One region of the Streptomyces sp. NPDC107454 genome, then DNA from elsewhere that is predicted to be linked to it. Evidence: riboswitches for the same ligand, from Rfam matches in the RefSeq annotation. Region 1 holds a riboswitch; each other region holds the start of a gene.
The links. Region 1 has a riboswitch for cobalamin ahead of ACZ69M_RS34780 (CoA-acylating methylmalonate-semialdehyde dehydrogenase). Riboswitches for the same ligand answer to the same signal wherever they lie in the genome.
Positions count from the first base shown of each region.

Region 2: it holds a riboswitch for cobalamin, as region 1 does, so the genes downstream of both, metE (5-methyltetrahydropteroyltriglutamate--homocysteine S-methyltransferase) here and ACZ69M_RS34780 (CoA-acylating methylmalonate-semialdehyde dehydrogenase) in region 1, are expected to answer to the same signal.
Region 3: it holds a riboswitch for cobalamin, as region 1 does, so the genes downstream of both, ACZ69M_RS21825 (ribonucleoside-diphosphate reductase subunit alpha) here and ACZ69M_RS34780 (CoA-acylating methylmalonate-semialdehyde dehydrogenase) in region 1, are expected to answer to the same signal.

Region 1 is NZ_JBVJPA010000015.1:3,511-10,731, reverse strand. Features, by position in the region: partial or broken gene cbiE (precorrin-6y C5,15-methyltransferase (decarboxylating) subunit CbiE) at 1-96, shown strand, start outside; partial or broken gene ACZ69M_RS34800 (precorrin-6A/cobalt-precorrin-6A reductase) at 98-364, shown strand; partial or broken gene nicT (Nickel transporter NicT) at 475-1,648, shown strand; partial or broken gene cobJ (precorrin-3B C(17)-methyltransferase) at 1,696-2,483, opposite strand; partial or broken gene ACZ69M_RS34785 (ECF transporter S component) at 2,476-2,781, shown strand; cobalamin riboswitch at 2,841-3,014, shown strand; gene ACZ69M_RS34780 (CoA-acylating methylmalonate-semialdehyde dehydrogenase) at 3,231-4,763, shown strand; gene ACZ69M_RS34775 (acyl-CoA dehydrogenase family protein) at 4,760-5,908, shown strand; gene ACZ69M_RS34770 (enoyl-CoA hydratase/isomerase family protein) at 5,905-6,981, shown strand; gene mmsB (3-hydroxyisobutyrate dehydrogenase) at 6,978-7,221, shown strand, end outside.
Region 2 is NZ_JBVJPA010000020.1:5,103-12,323, reverse strand. Features, by position in the region: gene aceB (malate synthase A) at 1-883, shown strand, start outside; gene ACZ69M_RS40395 (3-hydroxybutyryl-CoA dehydrogenase) at 880-1,749, shown strand; cobalamin riboswitch at 1,958-2,153, shown strand; gene metE (5-methyltetrahydropteroyltriglutamate--homocysteine S-methyltransferase) at 2,334-4,652, shown strand; gene ACZ69M_RS40385 (hypothetical protein) at 4,742-5,068, shown strand; gene metF (methylenetetrahydrofolate reductase [NAD(P)H]) at 5,152-6,063, shown strand; gene folP (dihydropteroate synthase) at 6,060-6,935, shown strand; gene ACZ69M_RS40370 (bifunctional 2-methylcitrate synthase/citrate synthase) at 6,955-7,221, opposite strand, start outside.
Region 3 is NZ_JBVJPA010000008.1:211,039-218,259, forward strand. Features, by position in the region: gene ACZ69M_RS21805 (GntR family transcriptional regulator) at 1-438, shown strand, start outside; gene ACZ69M_RS21810 (DUF3311 domain-containing protein) at 555-836, shown strand; gene mctP (monocarboxylate uptake permease MctP) at 833-2,443, shown strand; gene ACZ69M_RS21820 (GNAT family N-acetyltransferase) at 2,664-3,170, shown strand; cobalamin riboswitch at 3,223-3,361, shown strand; gene ACZ69M_RS21825 (ribonucleoside-diphosphate reductase subunit alpha) at 3,482-5,881, shown strand; gene ACZ69M_RS21830 (ribonucleotide-diphosphate reductase subunit beta) at 5,881-6,894, shown strand.

The DNA.
Region 1 (7,221 bases):
GTCGGCCGCCCCACGGCCGGCCTGGCCGCCGCCCTGCACCACGGCAGACGGCTCCTTGTGCTCAGCGCGGACGCCAGCACGCCCGACGAGGTCGCCGGAGGTGCTGCTCGGCCGGGGCCCCTTCACCCTCGACGGCGAGCGCGAGTTGCTGCGCCGGCATCGCGTCGACGTCGTGGTGACGAAGGACAGCGGGGGAGCGGCGACCGCGCCGAAGCTGGTCGCCGCCCGGGAGGCAGGAGTGCCGGTGGTCGTGGTCCGGCGGCCCGCGGTTCCCGGGGGCGTTCCGTCCGTGCCCGGCCCGGAGCGGGCGGCCCGCTGGCTCGGGGAACGCCTCGACCTGCGCATTTTCCGTGTCCCTGACTGAATCCTGACATGGGCTTTACTGCACATGACTTGTTCTTGCAACTCATTGGCAGAAACCTGAAGGGTGCAGCTGAAAACAGCCACTCGCCCAGCAGTAAGGCCCACGTCCCCATGACCTCCGCTCCCGATTCCGCCTCCGCACGCCCGGCCGCTCCGGGCACGGAAGGCGGTTTCTCGTGGCACCGCATACGCACGTCCATGACCCGCAAGGAATGGGCGAGCCTCGGCGGAATGGCCGCGTTCATCCTGGCGCTGCATGTCATCGGCTGGTTCACGCTCGTGGCGATCGTCGCTCCTGAGCACTACAGCCTGGGTACCAAGACCTTCGGTATCGGCATCGGCGTCACCGCCTACACCCTCGGCATGCGGCACGCCTTCGACGCCGACCACATCGCCGCCATCGACAACACCACCCGGAAGCTGATGAACGACGGCCAGCGCCCGCTCTCGGTCGGCTTCTGGTTCTCCCTCGGCCACTCCACCATCGTCTTCGCCCTCGCCTTCCTGCTCTCCCTCGGCGTCAAGGCGCTGGCCGGACCGGTCGAGAACGACGACTCCACACTGCACAGCGTCACCGGCTGGATCGGTACGACGGTCTCGGGCACCTTCCTCTACGCCATCGCGATCATCAACATCGTGATCATGGCCGGTATCTGGAAGGTCTTCCGCGACATGCGCTCCGGCCACTTCGACGAGGCCGCCCTGGAGGAGCAGCTCAACAACCGCGGCTTCATGAACCGCATCCTCGGCCGCCTGATGAAGTCGATCACCAAGCCGTGGCAGATGTACCCCCCTGGGCGTCCTCTTCGGCCTCGGCTTCGACACCGCCACCGAGATCGCGCTCCTCGTGCTCGCCGGCTCGGGCGCCGCCTCCGGCCTGCCCTGGTACGCGATCCTCTGCCTGCCGATCCTGTTCGCCGCCGGCATGTCCCTGCTCGACACCATCGACGGCTCGTTCATGAACTTCGCCTACGGCTGGGCCTTCTCCAAGCCCGTCCGCAAGGTCTACTACAACCTCACCATCACCGGCCTGTCCGTCGCCGTCGCCCTCATCATCGGCACGGTCGAACTCCTCGGTCTGATCGCCGAGAAGGCGGACCTGCACGGCCCGTTCTGGGACTGGGTGTCGGGCCTGGACCTGAACGTCATCGGCTACGTCATCGTCGGCCTGTTCTTCGCCACCTGGGCGGTGGCCCTGCTGGTGTGGAAGGTCGGCCGCATCGAGGAGAAGTGGACGGCGGGGCTGGCACAGGGGCCCGCCCCCGCCGAGCAGGGCGCCGAGTAGATCCGGTTGCGGCGCCTCCTCGGCCGACGAAGAGGCGCCGCACATGCTCACCCCTCCGGATACCGGCGAGGCGTCCAGACGATCTCCTCGCCGCCCGCCCGCGGCACGGCCTGTGTCTGCGAGGAGCCGACCAGCAGGATCGTGCGCATGTCGACCTCGGCCGGGTCGAGGTCGGCCAGGCGCACGATCCGCACGCGCTCGCCGGGGCCGCCCACGTCCCGGGCGACCACGACCGGAGTCTCCGGCGACCGGAGCTCCAGCAGCAGCTCCCGGGCCTTGCCCACCTGCCAAGTACGGCTGCTCGAAACGGGGTTGTACAGCGCCAGAACCAGATCCGCCGAGGCCGCGGCACGCAGTCGCCCGGCAACGACCTCCCAGGGCTTGAGCCGGTCGGAGAGGGAGATGGCGGCGTAGTCGTGGCCGAGCGGGGCGCCGACGCGGGCGGCTGCCGCGTTGGCGGCGGTCACGCCCGGCAGCACCCGCACCGGGACGTCCAGGTACTTCATCGACGCGGCCTCCAGCACGGCGGTCGCCATGGCGAAGACGCCGGGGTCGCCGCCCGAGACCACGGCCACCCGCCGTCCCCGCTGGGCCAGTTGCAGTGCGAACTCGGCGCGCTCGGCCTCGACACGGTTGTCCGAGCCGTGCCGCGCCGGGGCACCCGGTCCAGGTAGGTGGTGTAGCCGACCAGGTCGTCCGCGGCGGCCAGCGCACCCCGCGTCTCGGGCGTCAGCCAGAGCGGACCGGCGGGCCCGGTCCCGACCACGACCACCTCGCCCCGCTGCCGGGGCACGGGCCGCTCGGCGTCGGCCTGGCTGGGCAGCACGGTGATGCTGGCCGGCTACGGCTCGCTCTCCGGCTACCTCTTCGGCTTCCTCCTCAACCTCTCCTTCTGGCCGTTCTCCCTCGACCCGAACAGCTCCATCGCCTACCTGCCGGGCCTGCCCTTCACCGAGCAGTGGCACCGCTACGTCGCCTTCGACCTGGCCACCTCGCTGGGCTGGGACACCGGGCGGGCCGTCACCAACTTCGTGTGCGTCCTGCTGGCAGGGCCCGCCGTGCTGACGACCTTCCGGCGGGCCGCCCGCCGGGCGCGATTCCGGGCGCCGGTGCGCTTCGCGGAACGCCGGTAGGCCACGGATTGCGCCATCCGGTGCGTCTCACTGGATTTACTAGGACGTCCAAGTATATATTCGTGGGGTAAGCCCGCGGTGCAGGGAAGCCGGTGTGATTCCGGCACGGTCCCGCCACTGTGACCGGGGAGTACGCCGTCGAGCAGGACGCCACTGACGAGCTGGAAGTCGGGAAGGCGGACGGCGCGCGCTGATCCGGGAGTCAGGATACCGGCCGTGGGATGTTCCGTGTTTTCCACGAGGATGGAGCTGACACGCATGGCACCGATGTGCGTTCACGACCCCGCCCGGCCGGCGCCACGTCCTGTCGGGTGCCCGAGCGGCACCGCCTGAGGTCCCACGCCCCACGCGTTCTCACGTGACCCCGTCACGCCCGCGCACGCCACCGCGTCCGCCCGGGTGCCGGGCCGTCGCGCCATCCTCGGATCACCTGACGAGAGCAGGCACCCATGGTCCGCGCACAAGAACACACCCCTGTCCGACCTGTTAGAGAACTGACCCATTTCGTCGGAGGCAAGCACACCCCGGGCACCTCGGGGGCCTACGGCGACGTCTTCGACCCCAACACCGGCGAGGTCCAGGCCCTCGTGCCGCTGGCGAACCGCGCCGAGACCGAGGCGGCGATCACCGTCGCCGCCGAGGCCCAGCGCGAGTGGGGCGAGTGGAACCCGCAGCGCCGCGCCCGTGTCCTGCTGCGCTTCCTCGACCTGGCCGAGCGGGAGAAGGACTCCCTTGCCCGGCTCCTCTCCTCCGAGCACGGCAAGACCGTCGCCGACGCGCACGGCGATCTCCAACGCGGCCTGGAGGTCGTGGAGTTCGCCGCCGGCATCCCGCATCTGCTCAAGGGTGAGTTCACCGACAACGCCGGCACCGGCATCGACGTCCACTCGCTGCGCTCCCCCCTCGGCGTGGTCGCCGGCATCACCCCGTTCAACTTCCCCGCGATGATCCCGCTCTGGAAGGCCGCCCCGGCGCTGGCCTGCGGCAACGCCTTCATCCTCAAGCCGTCCGAGCGCGACCCGTCCGTGCCGCTGCGGCTCGCCGAGCTGTTCTTGGAGGCGGGACTGCCGCCCGGCGTCCTCAACGTCGTCAACGGTGCCCGTGACAGCGTCGACACCCTCCTCGAAGACCCGCGGGTCGAAGCCCTCGGCTTCGTCGGCTCCACGCCGGTCGCCGCGCACATCTACGCCACCGCCGCCGCGCACGGCAAGCGCGCCCAGTGCTTCGGCGGTGCCAAGAACCACATGATCGTGATGCCGGACGCCGACCTCGACCAGGCCGTGGACGCCCTGATCGGCGCCGGATACGGGTCGGCCGGCGAACGCTGCATGGCGATCTCGGTCGCCGTCCCGGTCGGCGAGGACACCGCCGACGCGCTGGTGGCCCGCCTGAAGGAGCGCATCGGCAGCCTGCGCATCGGCCGCAGCGACGACCCCGAGGCCGACTTCGGCCCGCTGGTCGGCCGCGACGCCCTCGACCGGGTCCGCTCGTACGTCGACCTCGGTGTCGAGGAGGGCGCCGAACTCGTCGTCGACGGACGGGACTTCACCCTCCCCGGGCACGAGAACGGCTTCTTCGCCGGTGCCTCCCTCTTCGACCGGGTCACCCCGGCGATGCGGATCTACCAGGAGGAGATCTTCGGCCCGGTCCTGGCCGTCGTCCGCGCCGCCGACTACGCGGAGGCGCTGCGCCTGCCCAGCGAGCACGTCTACGGCAACGGCGTCGCGATCTTCACCCGGGACGGCGACACCGCCCGCGACTTCACCCGGCGCGTGAACACCGGCATGGTCGGCGTCAACGTACCCATCCCGGTACCGGTGGCGTACCACACCTTCGGCGGCTGGAAGCGGTCCGGCTTCGGTGACCTCAACCAGCACGGCCCGGACGCGATCCGCTTCTACACCCGTACGAAGACGGTCACCTCACGCTGGCCCGCCGGTCTGCGCGAGGGCGCCAGCTTCACGATCCCCACCATGGGGTGAGCGCCATGCTCCTCACCCAGGACCAGCAGGCCCTCGTAGAGACCACACTCGACTTCGCCCAGGACCACCTCGCCCCGCACGCCCTCGACTGGGACCGCGACAAGCACTTCCCCGTCGACGTCCTGCGCAAGGCGGCCGGGCTCGGCCTCGGCGGTGTCTACGTCCGGGAGGAGTCCGGCGGCTCGGGCCTCAGCCGCGCCGACGGCGTCCTCGTCTTCGAGACCCTCGCCTCCGGCTGCCCGTCCATCGCCGGATACCTCTCCATCCATAACATGGTCGCCTGGATGATCGACCGCTATGGCGACGACGCCCAGCGCGACCGCTGGCTGCCCCGCCTGTGCGCCATGGAGGACCTCGCCAGCTACTGCCTGACCGAACCCGGCGCGGGCTCCGACGCGGCGGCCCTCACCACCCGGGCCGTCAGCGACGGCGACGACTGGATCCTCACCGGGGTCAAGCAGTTCATCTCCGGCGCGGGCGTCTCCCAGCTGTACGTGGTGATGGCCCGTACCGGCGGCCCCGGACCCGAGGGGATCTCCGCGTTGGTCGTCGACAAGGACGACCAAGGCGTCGCCTTCGGCCCGAACGAACGCAAGATGGGCTGGAACGCGCAGCCCACCCGTCAGGTCGTCCTCGACGGTGTCCGCGTGCCCGCCGACCGGCTCCTCGGCCGGGAGGGGGAGGGCTTCCGCATCGCGATGAACGGCCTGAACGGCGGCCGGCTCGGCATCGCCGCCTGCTCGCTCGGCGGCGCCCGCAGCGCCCTCGACCGCAGCCTGGCCCACCTCGCCGACCGTCAGGCGTTCGGCGGGCGGCTCCTCGACGAACCGGCGCTGCGCCACCGACTCGCCGACATGGCCACCGAACTCGCCGCCGCCAGGGCCCTGGTCCAGCAGGCCGCCCAGGCCCTCGACCGGGGTGACCCGCAGGCGCCGTACCTGTGCGCCATGGCCAAGCGCTTCGCCACCGACACCGGCTACTCGGTCGCCGACCGGGCCCTTCAACTGCACGGCGGCTACGGCTACCTGAGCGAGTACGGCATCGAGAAGATCGTCCGTGACCTGCGGGTCCACCAGATCCTGGAAGGAACCAACGAGATCATGCGCGTCATCGTGGCCCGCGGTCTGACGGAGGCGTTCGGATGACCGACACCGATCCGACGGTCCTGCTCCGCACCAACGGGCGGGCGGGCCGTATCACCCTCAACCGTCCCAAGGCCCTCAACTCCCTCACTCACGCCATGGTGCACCGCATCGACGAGGCACTCACCGCCTGGGAGGACGACCCGGCCGTCGAGACCGTCGTCATCAATGGCGCGGGGGAACGCGGCCTGTGCGCGGGCGGCGACATCCGCGCCATCCACGACGACGCCCGCGACGGAGACGGCACCGCCTCGGCCGCCTTCTGGCGCGACGAGTACCGCCTCAACGCCCGCATCGCCCGCTACCCCAAGCCCTACGTCGCCCTCATGGACGGCATCGTGATGGGCGGCGGCGTCGGCGTCTCCGCACACGGCAGCGTCCGTATCGTCACCGAGCGCTCCCGGATCGCCATGCCGGAGACCGGTATCGGATTCGTCCCCGACGTCGGCGGCACCTATCTGCTCGCCCTGGCGCCGGGCGAACTGGGTACCCATCTCGCCCTGACGGGAACTCAGATCGGCTCCGCGGATGCGCTGTTGTGCGGCCTTGCCGACCACTACGTTCCGTCGGACGAGATCCCGCGGCTGATCTCCGACCTCGCCGAACTGCCCGTTCACGAGGTGCTCACCTGGCACGTGCGCCCCGCGCCGGAAGGGGAACTGGCCCGCCACCGGGAGTGGATCGACACCTGCTACGCGTCCGACACCGTCGAGGAGACCGTCCAGCGGCTGCTCGCCCACGGCGACCCGGCGGCGAAGGAGGCGGCGGAGACCCTGCTCACCAAGTCGCCCACCGCCCTCAAGGTCACCCTCGCCGCCCTGCGCCGCGCCCGGCACCTCGGCCCGCTGGAGCGGGTCCTGGACCAGGAGTACCGCGTCTCCTGCCGGACCCTGACCTCCCCCGACCTGGTGGAGGGCATCCGCGCCCAGGTCATCGACAAGGACCGCGACCCGCACTGGGCCCCGGCCACCCTCGCCGAGGTCACCGACACCGACGTGAAGCGCTTCTTCACCCCCCTCGGCGAGCGCGAACTCGGGCTCGCCGGACCCGATACCACCGAGGAGGTGGCCTGGTGAGCAGTACCGTCGCGTTCATTGGACTCGGACACATGGGCGCCCCCATGGCCGCCAACCTCGCCAAGGCCGGCCACCGGGTGCGCGGCCACGACCTCGTCGTCACCCCCGGCCCCGGCCTGGAGGCGACCGCCTCCGCCCCGGAGGCCGTCGCGGACGCGGACGTCGTGATCAGCATGCTGCCCGCAGGCCGCCACGTCCTCGGCCTCTACGACGAGATCCTGCCCGCCGCCCGCCCCGGCA
Region 2 (7,221 bases), on a different contig from region 1:
CATCCCGCGCGGCACGATCCGCGCCACCGTCCTCATCGAGACGGTCACCGCCGCCTTCGAGATGGAGGAGATCCTCCACGAGCTGCGCGAGCACAGCGCCGGGCTCAACGCGGGCCGCTGGGACTACCTGTTCAGCGTCATCAAGACCTTCGGACACCGCACCGACTTCCTCCTCCCCGACCGGGCGAAGGTGACGATGACCGCCCCCTTCATGCGGGCCTACACCGAACTCCTCGTCCGCACCTGCCACAGGCGCGGCGCACACGCCATCGGCGGCATGGCCGCCCAGGTCCCCGCCAAGGACCCGGCCGCGAACCAGGCGGTCCTCGCCACCGTGCGGCTGGACAAGGAGCGGGAGGCGGAGGACGGCTTCGACGGCTCCTGGGTCGCCCACCCCGGACTGGTGCGGACCTGCCGCGAGGTCTTCGACGACGTCCTCGGCGACCGGCCGCACCAGCTCGACCGCACCCGGGACGACGTCGAGGTGGCCCCCGGTGACCTGCTGTCCGTGCGCCGGATCAGCGGCCCGCCCACCGACCAGGGCGTCCGCACCAACATCGCGGTGGCGCTCGGCTACTTCGACGCCTGGCTGCGTGGCCAGGGCGCGGTCGCCATCGACGGCCTGATGGAGGACGCGGCCACCGCCGAGATCGCCCGCGTGCAGATCTGGCAGTGGCTACGACACCAGGTGATCGACCGCGAGACCGTCCTGACCATCCTCGACGACGAGACGGCCGCCCTCGGCGTCGTCCGCCCCTGGGCACCCGTCGAGGAAGCACGGGAGCTCTTCGAGCGGACGGCTCTCGCCCCCGAACTGCCCCTCTTCTTCACCCCGGACGCCTACTCCCGCCACCTCGTGCAGCGCGCGGAGCCCCGGTCATGAGCGCCCGCATCCAGCGCGTCGGGATCGTCGGCGGCGGTCAGATGGGCGCCGGTATCGCCGAGGTGTGCGCACGGGCCGGTCTGGACACCGTGGTCTGCGAGGCCGACGCCACGGCCGCCCGCGCGGCGCGGGACAGGGTCACCTCCTCACTCGAACGTGCCGTCCAGCGCGGCAAGCTGGACCCGGCCACCGCCCGGGACGCCCTCGCCCGACTCGCCTTCACCGGCGAACTGGACGACCTGGCCGACCGGCAGCTGGTCGTCGAGGCGGTCATCGAGAACGCCGACGCGAAGACCGAGATCTTCGCCGCCCTCGACAAGGTCGTCGAAGACCCGGACGCGGTCCTGGCCACCAACACCTCCTCCCTCCCAATCATGCGGCTAGGCATGGCGACCAGCCGGGCCGACCGGGTCGTGGGACTGCACTTCTTCAACCCCGTCCCCGTGCTGCCGCTCGTGGAGGTCGTGACCTCCCTGCACACCGCGCCCGGGACCGTCGCCGCCGTGGAGCACTTCGCCACCGAAACGCTGGGCAAGACGGTCATCCACTCCCGGGACCGGGCGGGGTTCGTCGTCAACGCCCTCCTCATCCCCTACCTCCTGTCCGCGATCCGGATGGCCGAGTCCGGCTTCGCCACCGCCACCGACATCGACACCGGCATGGAGCTGGGCTGCGCCCACCCCATGGGCCCCCTGAAGCTCGCCGACCTGATCGGCCTCGACACCGTCGCCGCCATCGCCGAGTCGCTCTACGACGAGTTCCGCGAACCCCTCTACGCCCCGCCCCCGCTGCTCCAGCGGATGGTCGAGGCGAGGCTGCTCGGCCGTAAGACCGGCCGGGGGTTCCACACCTACGTCCAGGACTGAGGATCCTGGCGATTCCGGGCTGAGGAGCCTGGAGCGCGCCGCCGGGTGAGGGTCCGGCAGGCGCCGACTGGGGAAGGGCGGGAGACGCGTGTGCGGCGTTTCCCGCCCTCGGCCCGTTTCACACCCGTCATCCGCGTGTGCCGACTCACCATCCGAATGATGGACGCGACGCTCCGTATTCGGTGGCGGCCCCTTAGGGTGGCGGGTGCAGCTGGTTCGCCCCGTCAGCCAGGCGGGGTGTCGCAAGAGGGAACCCGGTGGGAATCCGGGACTGCCCCGCAGCGGTGAGTGGGAACGACCGCCGTCATACGCACTGGACCCGACGTACCGGGCCTGGGAAGCGACGGCCAGTAGGTGTCCTCCGTCAGGAGGGCGGGCCCGCGAGTCCGAAGACCTGCCCGTTGCCCGCGCGCGCAAGAGCGTGTGCGGATACCCCGGTGACCTCGTGGGCGGGTCGGCGTACATACCAGTCGGGACGACCGTGCCTTTGCCGCGCGAGGTCGTCGCCGTCCGGTTCGTCATCACCTTCGCGCTCTCGTCCCGTCGCCGGGATCCCAGGGAATCGTCTCGCGAAGGAGATCTCCGTGACAGCGAAGTCCGCAGCCGCGGCAGCACGGGCCACCGTGTACGGCTACCCCCGCCAGGGCCAGAACCGGGAACTGAAGAAGGCGATCGAGGGCTACTGGAAGGGCCGCGTCTCCGCCGACACCCTCCGGGAAACCGCCGCCGGACTCCGCCGGAGCAACTGGCAGCAGCTCGCCGACGCCGGCGTCCACGAGGTACCCACCGGCGACTTCTCGTACTACGACCACGTCCTCGACACCACCGTCATGGTCGGCGCGATCCCCGAGCGGCACCGGGCCGCCGTCGAAGCCGACGCGCTCGACGGCTACTTCGCCATGGCCCGCGGCACCCAGGACGTCGCCCCGCTCGAAATGACGAAGTGGTTCGACACCAACTACCACTACCTGGTCCCCGAGTTGTGTCCTGACACGGTCTTCACCGCGAACTCCGCCAAGCAGGTCGCGGAACTGAAGGAGGCCCTGGCCCTCGGCCTGACCGCCCGCCCGGTCCTGGTCGGCCCCGTCACCTACCTGCTGCTCGCCAAGCCCGCCCCTGGCGTCGCCGCCGACTTCGAGCCGCTCACCCTGCTCGACCGGCTGCTGCCGGTGTACGCCGAGGTGCTCGCCGACCTGCGGGCGGCAGGCGCGGAGTGGGTGCAGCTGGACGAGCCCGCCCTGGTCCAGGACCGCACCCCGGCCGAACTGAACGCGGCCGAACGTGCCTACCGCGACCTCGGCGCCCTCCCCGACCGGCCCAAGCTCCTGGTGGCCTCCTACTTCGACCGGCTCGGCAACGCCCTCCCCGTCCTGGCCAAGGCGCCCGTCGACGGGCTCGCCCTCGACTTCACCGAGGCGGCGGCCGCCAACCTGGACGCCCTGGCCGCCGTCGGCGGGCTGCCCGGCAAGCGGCTGGTCGCCGGGGTCGTCAACGGCCGCAACATCTGGATCAACGACCTCGCCACGTCCCTGTCCACCCTCGGCACCCTCCTCGGGCTTGCCGACCGGGTCGACGTGGCCGCCTCCTGCTCCCTTCTGCACATCCCTCTCGACGCGTCCGCCGAGCGGGACATCGAGCCGCAGATCCGGCGCTGGCTGGCCTTCGCACAGCAGAAGACCACCGAGATCGTCACCCTCGCCAAGGGCCTCGCCCAGGGCACCGACGCCATCACCGGCGAGCTCGCCGCCAACCAGGCAGACCTCGCCTCCCGCGCGACTTCGCCCATCACCCACGCCCCGGCCGTACGTGACCGGGCAGCCGCCGTCACGGAGGCCGACGCCCGCCGCTCCCAGTCCTACGCCGAGCGGGTCGGGGCCCAGCGTGCCCACCTCGGGCTGCCGCTGCTGCCGACGACGACCATCGGGTCGTTCCCGCAGACCGACGAACTGCGGGTCGCCCGCGCCGACCTGCGCACCGGCCGGATCGACACCGCCGGGTACGAGGAGCGCATCAAGGCGGAGATCCAGGAGGTCATCTCCTTCCAGGAGAAGACCGGCATCGACGTCCTGGTGCACGGTGAGCCCGAGCGCAACGACATGATCCAGTACTTCGCCGAGCAGCTGACCGGCTACCTGGCAACCCAGCACGGCTGGGTCCAGTCCTACGGCACCCGGTACGTGCGTCCGCCGGTCCTGGCCGGCGACATCTCCCGTCCCGAGCCGATGACGCTGCGCTGGACGTCGTATGCCCAGTCCCTCACCCACCGTCCGGTCAAGGGCATGCTGACCGGTCCGGTCACCATGCTGGCCTGGTCGTTCGTCCGTGACGACCAGCCGCTCGGCGACACCGCCCGCCAAGTCGCCCTCGCCCTGCGCGACGAGGTGAACGACTTGGAGGCGGCGGGTACTTCGGTGATCCAGGTCGACGAACCCGCACTGCGCGAGACCCTGCCGCTGCGGACCGCCGACCGGGCCGCCTACCTCGCGTGGGCCACCGAGGCGTTCCGGCTCACCACCGCCGGAGTCCGCCCGGACACCCAGATCCACACCCACATGTGCTACGCCGAGTTCGGCGACATCGTCCAGGCCATCGACGACCTCGACGCCGACGTCATCAGCCTGGAGGCGGCCCGCTCGCACATGCAGGTCGCCCGCGAACTCGCCGCCCACGGCTACCCGCGCGAGGCCGGACCCGGCGTCTACGACATCCACTCCCCGCGCGTGCCCAGCACCGAGGAAGCCTCCGAGCTGCTGCGCACCGGCCTCAAGGCCATCCCGGCCGAGCGGCTGTGGGTCAACCCCGACTGCGGCCTGAAGACCCGCGGCTGGCCCGAGACCCGGGCCTCCCTGGAGAACCTGGTCACCGCCGCCCGCACGGTCCGCGGCGAGCTGCCCGCTTCCTGACCCATGGTCTGAGTGGGCCGGGACGCCACAAGCGTCCCGGCCCCGCCGAGCAGCACCGCCAGGACCAAGGCAGGAAGGGGGGCCTATCCGTGCGGAACAAGCCGCGCCAGATCGTCGTGGACGGCAAACCCATGATCGCCGTGCCGACGAAGGAGTTCGAGAGTCTGCTGGCCATGCGCAGACAGCTCGGCAGTCAGAGCGCGAAGATGCGCATACTGCGCGACGCACTCGTCGAAATGACCGAACTCCTGGACACCCTGGTGGAGGCCCTCGGCGACGGCGGCCTGCCCGGGCCACGGGACGGTTCCACGGATCCCGACCCCCAGCGCACCAATCTGGAACTGGTCGCCGAAATGCGCCGACAGGCGCACCGGGTACGCGCCATCACCGGGTCGGGGCGCACCGGACCCGAGTAACCGGTTCCACCACGCCGAGTATCCCGGTAAACCCACGCCCTGAAATTCCTTCGCGGAGTCCCGAACCGACTGGAACGGCCCACATGGCTCTCGGTATCCCCAGCACAAGGAAAGACCGTGCGGTAACCATTCATGACCTGCTCGCACGGGGAGGCCGCTGTTACTCGTTCGAATTCATGCCGCCTCGCAGCGCGGCAGCCGAAGCCGGACTCTGGACCGCGATTCGCAGGCTGGAGACCCTGGCGCCCACGTTCGTCTCGGTGACCTACGGTGCCGGCGGCTCGACGCGGGGCAGGACCGTGAACGTGACTGGGCGAATCGCCCAGGAGACCACACTCACCCCGGTCGCCCACCTCACCGCGGTCGACCACAGCGTCGCGGAACTGCGCAACATCCTCGGCCACTATGCCGACCAGGGCGTACGCAACATCCTCGCCCTGCGCGGAGACCCGCCCGGCGATCCGCTCGGCCCCTGGACAAAGCATCCACAGGGCGTGCGGTACGCGGCCGAACTGGTCAGCCTGATCAAGGAGTCGGGGGACTTCTGCGTCGGCGTCGCCGCTTTCCCGGAGATGCACCCGCGCTCCCCCGACCGGGACAGCGACATCAGGCACTTCGTCGAAAAATGCCGGGCCGGAGCCGACTACGCCATCACCCAGATGTTCTTCGACGTCGAGGACTATCTGTTCTTCCGTGATCGTGTGACAGCGGCAGGCTGTGAGACACCGGTCATTCCGGAGATCATGCCGGTCACCACCATCCGCTCGCTGCAACGCATTCCCACCCTCTCCACCGCCGCCTTCCCGGCTCGATTGGCGGAACGCATGCTCGCCGTAGAGGAAGACCCGAAGGCGGTCCGAGCACTCGGAATCGACCATGCCACCGAGATGTGTCGTCGTCTGCTGACCGAAGACGCTCCCGGACTGCACTTCATGACCATGAACTTCTCCACCGTGACAACAGAGATCTACAAGAACCTTGAGCTGGACACATGAGCACACCCGCCAGAATCAACTCGGACAGGGTCACCCCGGGCCGCGTCGTGGGAATCCGCCGGCCTTCACTGGTCGGGATCGTCAACATCACCGCGGACTCGTTCTCGGACGGGAACAGGTTCCTGACCGCGCACGCGGCACTGGACCACGCTCGCCGACTGCGCTCGGCGGGCGCCGACGTCATCGAACTCGGGCCTGCCGCGAGCCATCCGGGAGCGCGGACGGTCACCGAGGACGAGGAGATCCGACGGCTGACCCATGTCCTCGACCAGTTGGTCGTCGAGGGCGTTCCGGTGTCGGTCGACTCCTACCGGCCCGCGACGCAACGGTTCGCCGCCGCGCGCGGTGCCACCTATCTCAACGACATCCAGGGCTTCGACGATCCCGCACAGTACGAGGAACTCGCCGCCATGGCCTGTCGGCTCGTCGTCATGCACTCCGTGCAGCGGCACGGCCCCGCCACCAAGGTGCGCACCGATGCCTCGGCGGTGTGCAGAGGGATCGAGGAGTTCTTCGCGGAGCGCCTGGCCGCGCTGGAGAGCGCCGGCATCGGTCGCGAGCGGCTGGTCATCGATCCGGGACTGGGCTACTTCCTGGGCAGCGATCCCGAACCGTCGCTGCGGACCCTGGCCGGTCTCGAACGGCTCAAGGCCCGCTTCGACGTGCCGGTGCTGGTCTCCCCCTCCCGGAAGTCGTTCCTGCGCACGCTCACCGGCAGCGACGTCTCCTCGATCGGCCCGGCCACGCTGGCGGCGGAGCTGTATGCCGCGCGCAGCGGGGCGGACTTCGTCCGCACCCACGACGTCGCCGCCCTCCGCGACGCGCTCACGGTCTTCGAAGCCCTGGAGGCGGCCAAGGAGAGCGGCTGGTGAGGAGCCGCGTTCCCGTGTTCTAACCGGCCGTCGGCACCGCCCGCTGCTCCGGTCCCGCGTAGGAGGCGAGGGGCCGGATCAGCGCGTTGTGGGCGAGCTGTTCGGTGATGTGGGCGGTCCAGCCGGTGATGCGGCTCATCACGAAGATCGGGGTGAAGGCCGGGATGTCGAAGCCCATCAGGTGGTAGGCGAGGCCGGCCGGGTAGTCCAGGTTGGGGTGGATGCCCTTGCGGCTGACCATCGCGTGCCGCAGCGCGGCGTGCAGGGTGGCCAGCCGGGTCACCTC
Region 3 (7,221 bases), on a different contig from region 1:
ACCTCGCAGCTCCTGGACATCGGCTACATCACCGCCGACGACACCCTCGCCGAGCTGCTCGACATCTCCGCCGGCGGCCGGGTGCTGCGCATCGAGCGGCTGCGACTCGCGAGCGGCGAGCCGATGGCCATCGAGACGACCCACCTCTCCGCGAAGCGCTTCCCCGCCCTGCGCCGCAGCCTGGTGAAGTACACGTCCCTCTACACCGCGCTCGCCGAGGTGTACGACGTCCATCTCGCCGAGGCCGAGGAGACCATCGAGACCTCACTGGCCACCCCGCGCGAGGCCGGCCTGCTCGGCACCGACGTCGGTCTGCCCATGCTGATGCTCTCCCGGCACTCGCTGGACCGGCAGGGCGAGCCGGTGGAGTGGGTGCGGTCGGTGTACCGGGGGGACCGGTACAAGTTCGTGGCACGGCTCAAGCGCCCGCAGGAGTAGCGCACCCGTCGTGTTGCCCCGACCGAGATGGGGACTAGGGGTTCCGTATGACTGACGCCGTCGCCTAGATTGCCTGCGCATTGCACAGGTGAACAGCGAGGGGACGGAGTCGCCGTATGTCAGACGTGTCAGACGTTTCAGACGCGCCGAAGGTCGAACCGCCGGTGGTGACACCGATCCGGGTGGTCATCGCCCTGTGCCTGATCGCCCCGTTCGTGGCGATGCTGTGGGTCGGCTCCTACGCCAGGACCGACCCGGCGTTCATCGGCATCCCGTTCTTCTACTGGTACCAGATGCTGTGGGTGCTCGTGTCCACGGCGCTCACCGTGACCGCGTACCAGCTGTGGCAGCGTGACCAGCGCGCCCGCGCGTCCCAGGGCGGGGGTGCGGCGAAGTGAAGGACGGTGTGAACGGCGTCGCGCTCGGCGTCTTCATCTTCTTCTTCCTGGCCGTCACGGTCATGGGCTTCCTGGCCGCACGCTGGCGCAGGGCGGACGACGAGCACAGCCTCGACGAATGGGGCCTGGGCGGACGGTCGTTCGGCACCTGGGTCACCTGGTTCCTGCTCGGCGGCGACCTCTACACGGCGTACACCTTCGTCGCCGTACCGGCGGCGATCTACGCGGCGGGCGCGGCCGGCTTCTTCGCCGTTCCGTACACGATCCTCGTCTACCCGCTGATCTTCACGTTCCTCCCCCGCCTGTGGTCGGTCTCCCACAAGCACGGGTACGTGACGACCTCGGACTTCGTGCGCGGGCGCTTCGGTTCGAAGGGCCTGTCCCTCGCCGTGGCCGTGACCGGCATCCTCGCGACCATGCCGTACATCGCGCTCCAGCTGGTCGGCATCCAGGCCGTCCTGGACGTGATGGGCGTGGGCGGCGGCGAGAACACCAACTGGTTCGTGAAGGACCTTCCGCTCCTCATCGCGTTCGGCGTGCTGGCCGCGTACACCTACTCCTCGGGGCTGCGCGCCCCCGCCCTGATCGCGTTCGTGAAGGACACCCTGATCTACATCGTGATCGCGGTGGCCATCATCTACATCCCGATCAAGCTGGGCGGGTTCGACGAGATCTTCAAGGCGGCGAGCGACAAGTACACGGCGGCGGGGGCGGGCGGGCTCGTGCCCGCCGAAGCGGGCCAGTGGACCTACGCCACGCTCGCGCTCGGATCGGCGCTCGCGCTGTTCATGTACCCGCACTCGATCACGGCGACGCTCTCCAGCCGCAGCCGTGAGGTGATCCGCCGCAACACCACGATCCTTCCTCTCTACTCCCTGATGCTGGGGCTGCTCGCCCTGCTCGGGTTCATGGCGATCGCGGCCGGGGTCAAGGTCACCAACGGCCAACTCGCCATCCCCCAGCTCTTCGAGAACATGTTCCCGGACTGGTTCGCGGGGGTGGCCTTCGCGGCGATCGGCATCGGAGCGCTCGTGCCGGCGGCCATCATGTCCATCGCGGCCGCGAACCTCTTCACCCGCAACATCTACAAGGACTTCATCAAGCCGGACGCGACGCCGCAGCAGGAGACCAGGGTCTCCAAGCTGGTGTCGCTGCTGGTGAAGGTGGGCGCGCTGGTCTTCGTCCTGACGATGGACAAGACGGTCGCGATCAACTTCCAGCTCCTGGGCGGCATCTGGATCCTCCAGACCTTCCCGGCGCTGGTCGGTGGCCTGTTCACCCGCTGGTTCCACCGCTGGGCGCTGCTCGGGGGCTGGGCGGTGGGCATGCTGTACGGCACGCTCGCCGCGTACGGGGTCGCCTCTCCGACCCAGAAGCACTTCGGCGGCAGCTCGAAGGAGATCCCGGGCATCGGGGAGATCGGCTACATCGGTCTGACGGCCTTCGTCATGAACGTCGTGGTCAGCGTCGTCCTCACCTTCGCCCTCCGCGCCTTCAACGCGCCGGACGGCGTCGACGAGACGTCTCCGGAGGACTACACGGCGGATGCGGGGGACGCGGGCGTCGTGACGGAACTGCCTCCGGCCACGGCGGGTTCCACCCACTGAGCCCGGGGCTGCGCCCCCGGACCTCCGGTGGGTTCTTCGGCTGCGGGCCCGGTGGGGGCTTCTCGCGCAGTTCCCCGCGTCCCTAAAGGCCCGGGGCGCGGGGAACTGCGCGCCAAGCCCCCACGCACCCGCAGCCGCGCAACCGCACCAACAACCCCCCACGGGCCGTCGGACATAAATCCGGCGGCCCGTTCCCGCGTCCTGTTGCACACTCACCGGCATGGACATCCGCATCAGACACGCCCACCCCCACGAATACGACCGCATCGGCGAGATCACCGCACAGGCCTACCTCGGCGACGGCCTGCTCGACTTCGGGGAGAACGACGAGTACCTCGGCGAACTGCGAGACGTGGCGAAACGAGCCACCGCCGCGGAGGTCCTCGTCGCCGTGGACCACGACCGCATCCTCGGCGCCGTGACCTTCGTACCGCGTGGCGGCCCCATGGCCGACATAGCCCGCCCCGGCGAAGCCGAGATCCGTATGCTCGCCGTCGCACGCGAGTCCCGCGGCCGAGGTGCCGGCGAGACCCTCGTCCGCGCCTGCGTCGACCACGCACGCGCCACCGCGGGCTGCGTACGCGTCGTGCTCTCCACCCAGCGCACCATGCATGCCGCCCACCGCATCTACGAACGCCTCGGCTTCACCCGCACCCCCGACCGCGACTGGAACCCCCTCCCGGAGCTCGACGACATCACTCTCCTCACCTACGAGTTGACACTCTGACACCGGCACGACACAACATCTGGTGGTGTCACCGCAGCCCGGCACAAGATGTATGCTCATGCTCGCTGTCGCCGCAGGGGAATCCGGTGCAAATCCGGAACTGTCCCGCAACGGTGTACTTGTACGTGTTCGCACACTCGCGCCCATGTACTCGCGTCAGTCCGAGGACCTGCCGACAGCGCGCCCGGCCATCCGGCCCGGGTGCATGACGTCCGGGCCTCGCGGAATGGGCCGGTGGACGCGACGCCGCGTGCGCTCGTGAGCTGCCCTGCCCTCCGCCAGGCCCCGTGCCGAGCGAGGGAGAGCCCCAAGTGACCATCGCGCCAGCCGACCCGGCTTCAGCTACCGCTTTCGCACAGCAGGAGCGGAAGCAGGTCCCGGTGGAGACGGACGGTCCCGGTACCACTCTGCTGCGTACCCTGACCGACCTCACCGCCGACCTCCCCGGCGCCGACCCCGGCCGGGTCGCCGCCGCCACGCTGCGCGGCCGGTCCGCGCACGCGGACGACACGGAGCTGCGCGAACTGGCCACCGAGGCGGCCGCGGGCCTCATCTCCGAGGACCCCGTCTACTCCCGGCTGGCGGCCAGACTGCTGACGATCAGCATCGCGGCGGAGGCCGCCTCGCAGGGCGTCACGTCCTTCTCCGGGTCGATCGCCGCGGGTCACCGCGAGGGCCTGATCGCCGACCGCACGGCGGAGTTCGTCCGGCTGCACACGGCCCGGCTGGACGCGCTGATCGACATCGACGGCGACGACCGCTTCGGCTACTTCGGCCTGCGCACCCTGCACAGCCGCTATCTGCTCCGGCACCCGATCACCCGCAAGGTCATCGAGACGCCCCAGCACTTCATGCTGCGCGTGGCGTCGGGCCTGGCCGAGGACGACACGAACCGGGCCCTGGACGAGGTCGCGGCGCTCTACGGGCTCATGAGCCGTCTCGACTACCTCCCCTCCTCCCCCACGCTGTTCAACTCCGGTACGCGGCACCCGCAGATGTCGTCCTGCTACCTCCTCGACTCCCCGCTGGACGAGCTGGACTCCCTCTACGACCGCTACCACCAGGTGGCCCGCCTCTCGAAGCACGCGGGCGGCATCGGTCTTTCGTACTCCCGGATCCGTTCGCGCGGTTCGCTGATCCGCGGTACGAACGGGCACTCAAACGGAATCGTCCCGTTCCTGAAGACCCTCGACGCCTCGGTCGCCGCGGTGAACCAGGGCGGCCGGCGCAAGGGCGCGGCCGCGGTCTACCTGGAGACCTGGCACTCCGACATCGAGGAGTTCCTGGAGCTGCGCGACAACACCGGTGAGGACGCCCGCCGTACGCACAACCTGAACCTCGCGCACTGGATCCCGGACGAGTTCATGCGCCGGGTCGACGCCGACGGGCAGTGGTCCCTCTTCTCGCCCTCCGACGTGCCCGAGCTGGTCGACCTGTGGGGCGACGAGTTCGACGCGGCGTACCGCGGGGCGGAGGCGGCCGGCCTCGCCAGGAAGACCATCCCGGCCCGTGACCTCTACGGCCGCATGATGCGCACCCTCGCGCAGACCGGCAACGGCTGGATGACCTTCAAGGACGCCGCCAACCGCACCGCCAACCAGACGGCGGAGCCGGGCCACACCGTCCACTCCTCGAACCTCTGCACCGAGATCCTGGAGGTCACGGACGACGGGGAGACGGCGGTCTGCAACCTCGGCTCGGTCAACCTCGGCGCCTTCGTGGTCGACGGGGACATCGACTGGGAGCGGCTGGACGAGACGGTCCGTACCGCCGTCACCTTCCTCGACCGTGTCGTCGACATCAACTTCTACCCGACCGAGCAGGCCGGCCGGTCGAACGCGAAGTGGCGGCCCGTCGGCCTCGGCGCGATGGGTCTGCAGGACGTCTTCTTCAAGCTGCGCGTCCCCTTCGACTCCCCGCAGGCCAAGGCCCTCTCCACCCGGATCGCCGAACGGATCATGCTCGCCGCGTACGAGGCCTCGGCCGACCTCGCGGAGCGCAGCGGCCCGCTCCCGGCCTGGGAGAAGACCCGTACGGCCCGTGGCGTCCTGCACCCCGACCACTACGGCGTGGAGCTGACCTGGCCGGAGCGCTGGGCGGCCCTGCGGGAGCGTATCGCCGCAGTCGGCATGCGCAACTCCCTCCTCCTCGCCATCGCGCCCACCGCCACCATCGCGTCCATCGCGGGTGTGTACGAGTGCATCGAGCCTCAGGTGTCCAACCTGTTCAAGCGCGAGACGCTCTCCGGTGAGTTCCTCCAGGTCAACTCCTACCTGGTGGACGAGCTGAAGAAGCTCGGCGTGTGGGACGCGCAGACCCGCGAGGCGCTGCGCGAGTCCAACGGTTCGGTGCAGGGCTTCACTTGGGTCCCGCAGGACGTCCGCGACCTGTACCGCACGGCCTGGGAGATCCCGCAGCGCGGCCTGATCGACATGGCTGCCGCCCGCACCCCGTTCCTGGACCAGGCCCAGTCCCTGAACCTCTTCCTGGAGACGCCGACGATCGGCAAGCTCTCCTCGATGTACGCGTACGCCTGGAAGTCGGGCCTGAAGACGACGTACTACCTGCGCTCCCGCCCGGCGACCCGTATCGCCCGTGCCGCCCAGGCGCAGGCCCAGCCCGAGAAGACCATCCCCGTGCAGGCGATCCCCGACGAGGACGCCGTCGCCTGCTCCCTTGAGAACCCCGAGTCCTGCGAGGCCTGCCAGTAATGAGCTCCACCGAGAAGAACCTGCTCGACCCGGGCTTCGAACTCACCCTCCGCCCCATGCGCTACCCGGACTTCTACGAGCGCTACCGGGACGCCATCAAGAACACCTGGACCGTGGAGGAGGTCGACCTCCACTCGGACGTGGCCGACCTCGCGAAGCTCTCGCAGGGTGAGCAGCACATGATCGGCCGGCTGGTCGCGTTCTTCGCGACGGGCGACTCGATCGTGTCGAACAACCTCGTGCTGACCCTCTACAAGCACATCAACTCCCCCGAGGCGCGCCTGTATCTCTCCAGGCAGCTGTTCGAGGAAGCGGTCCACGTCCAGTTCTATCTGACCCTGCTGGACACCTACCTTCCCGACCCGGAGGACCGCGCCGCCGCCTTCGACGCCGTCGAGAGCATCCCCTCGATCCGTGAGAAGGCCGAGTTCTGCTTCAAGTGGATGGACTCGGTGGAGAAGCTGGACCGCCTGGAGACCAAGGCGGACCGACGTCGCTTCCTGCTCAACCTCATCTGCTTCGCCGCGTGCATCGAGGGCCTCTTCTTCTACGGCGCCTTCGCGTACGTCTACTGGTTCCGCAGCCGGGGTCTGCTGCACGGTCTCGCCACCGGCACCAACTGGGTGTTCCGCGACGAGACGATGCACATGTCCTTCGCCTTCGAGGTGGTGGACACCGTGCGCAAGGAGGAGCCGGAGCTCTTCGACGACCAGCTCCAGCAGCAGGTCACCGACATGCTGAGGGAGGCCGTCGAGGCCGAGCTGCAGTTCGCGCGCGACCTGTGCGGTGAGGGTCTGCCGGGCATGAACACCGACTCGATGCGCCAGTATCTGGAGTGCGTGGCCGACCAGCGTCTGCAGCGTCTCGGCTTCGCCCCGGTGTACAGCTCCGAGAACCCCTTCTCCTTCATGGAGCTCCAGGGCGTCCAGGAGCTGACCAACTTCTTCGAGCGCCGCCCCTCGGCGTACCAGGTGGCGGTGGAGGGCTCGGTCGGCTTCGACGAGGACTTCTGACGGACGAGAACTTCCGTCGGCACGAGGTCTTCTGACGGTATGACACCGGTGATGCCGGGCCGCATGTGGCGGCCCGGCATCACCGCGTCTCGTCCATGGGCCGTCCATGCACCGTCCATGGACCCCCTATGGGGCGGCAAAGTTCTTCGGGCGTGGCTATCCGGGTGTCATCGGCCCCGGCTAGGTTCTGGCCGTCCTGACATGTCACGTACAGCGGCACGACAGGGCGAACGAATTGGCATGCCCATGGCACATCCGCACTTCTCTCACGCTACGCGCGTCACGGGCCTGCCACGCAACGCCGAGAACCCCCACTTCCGGCTGTGG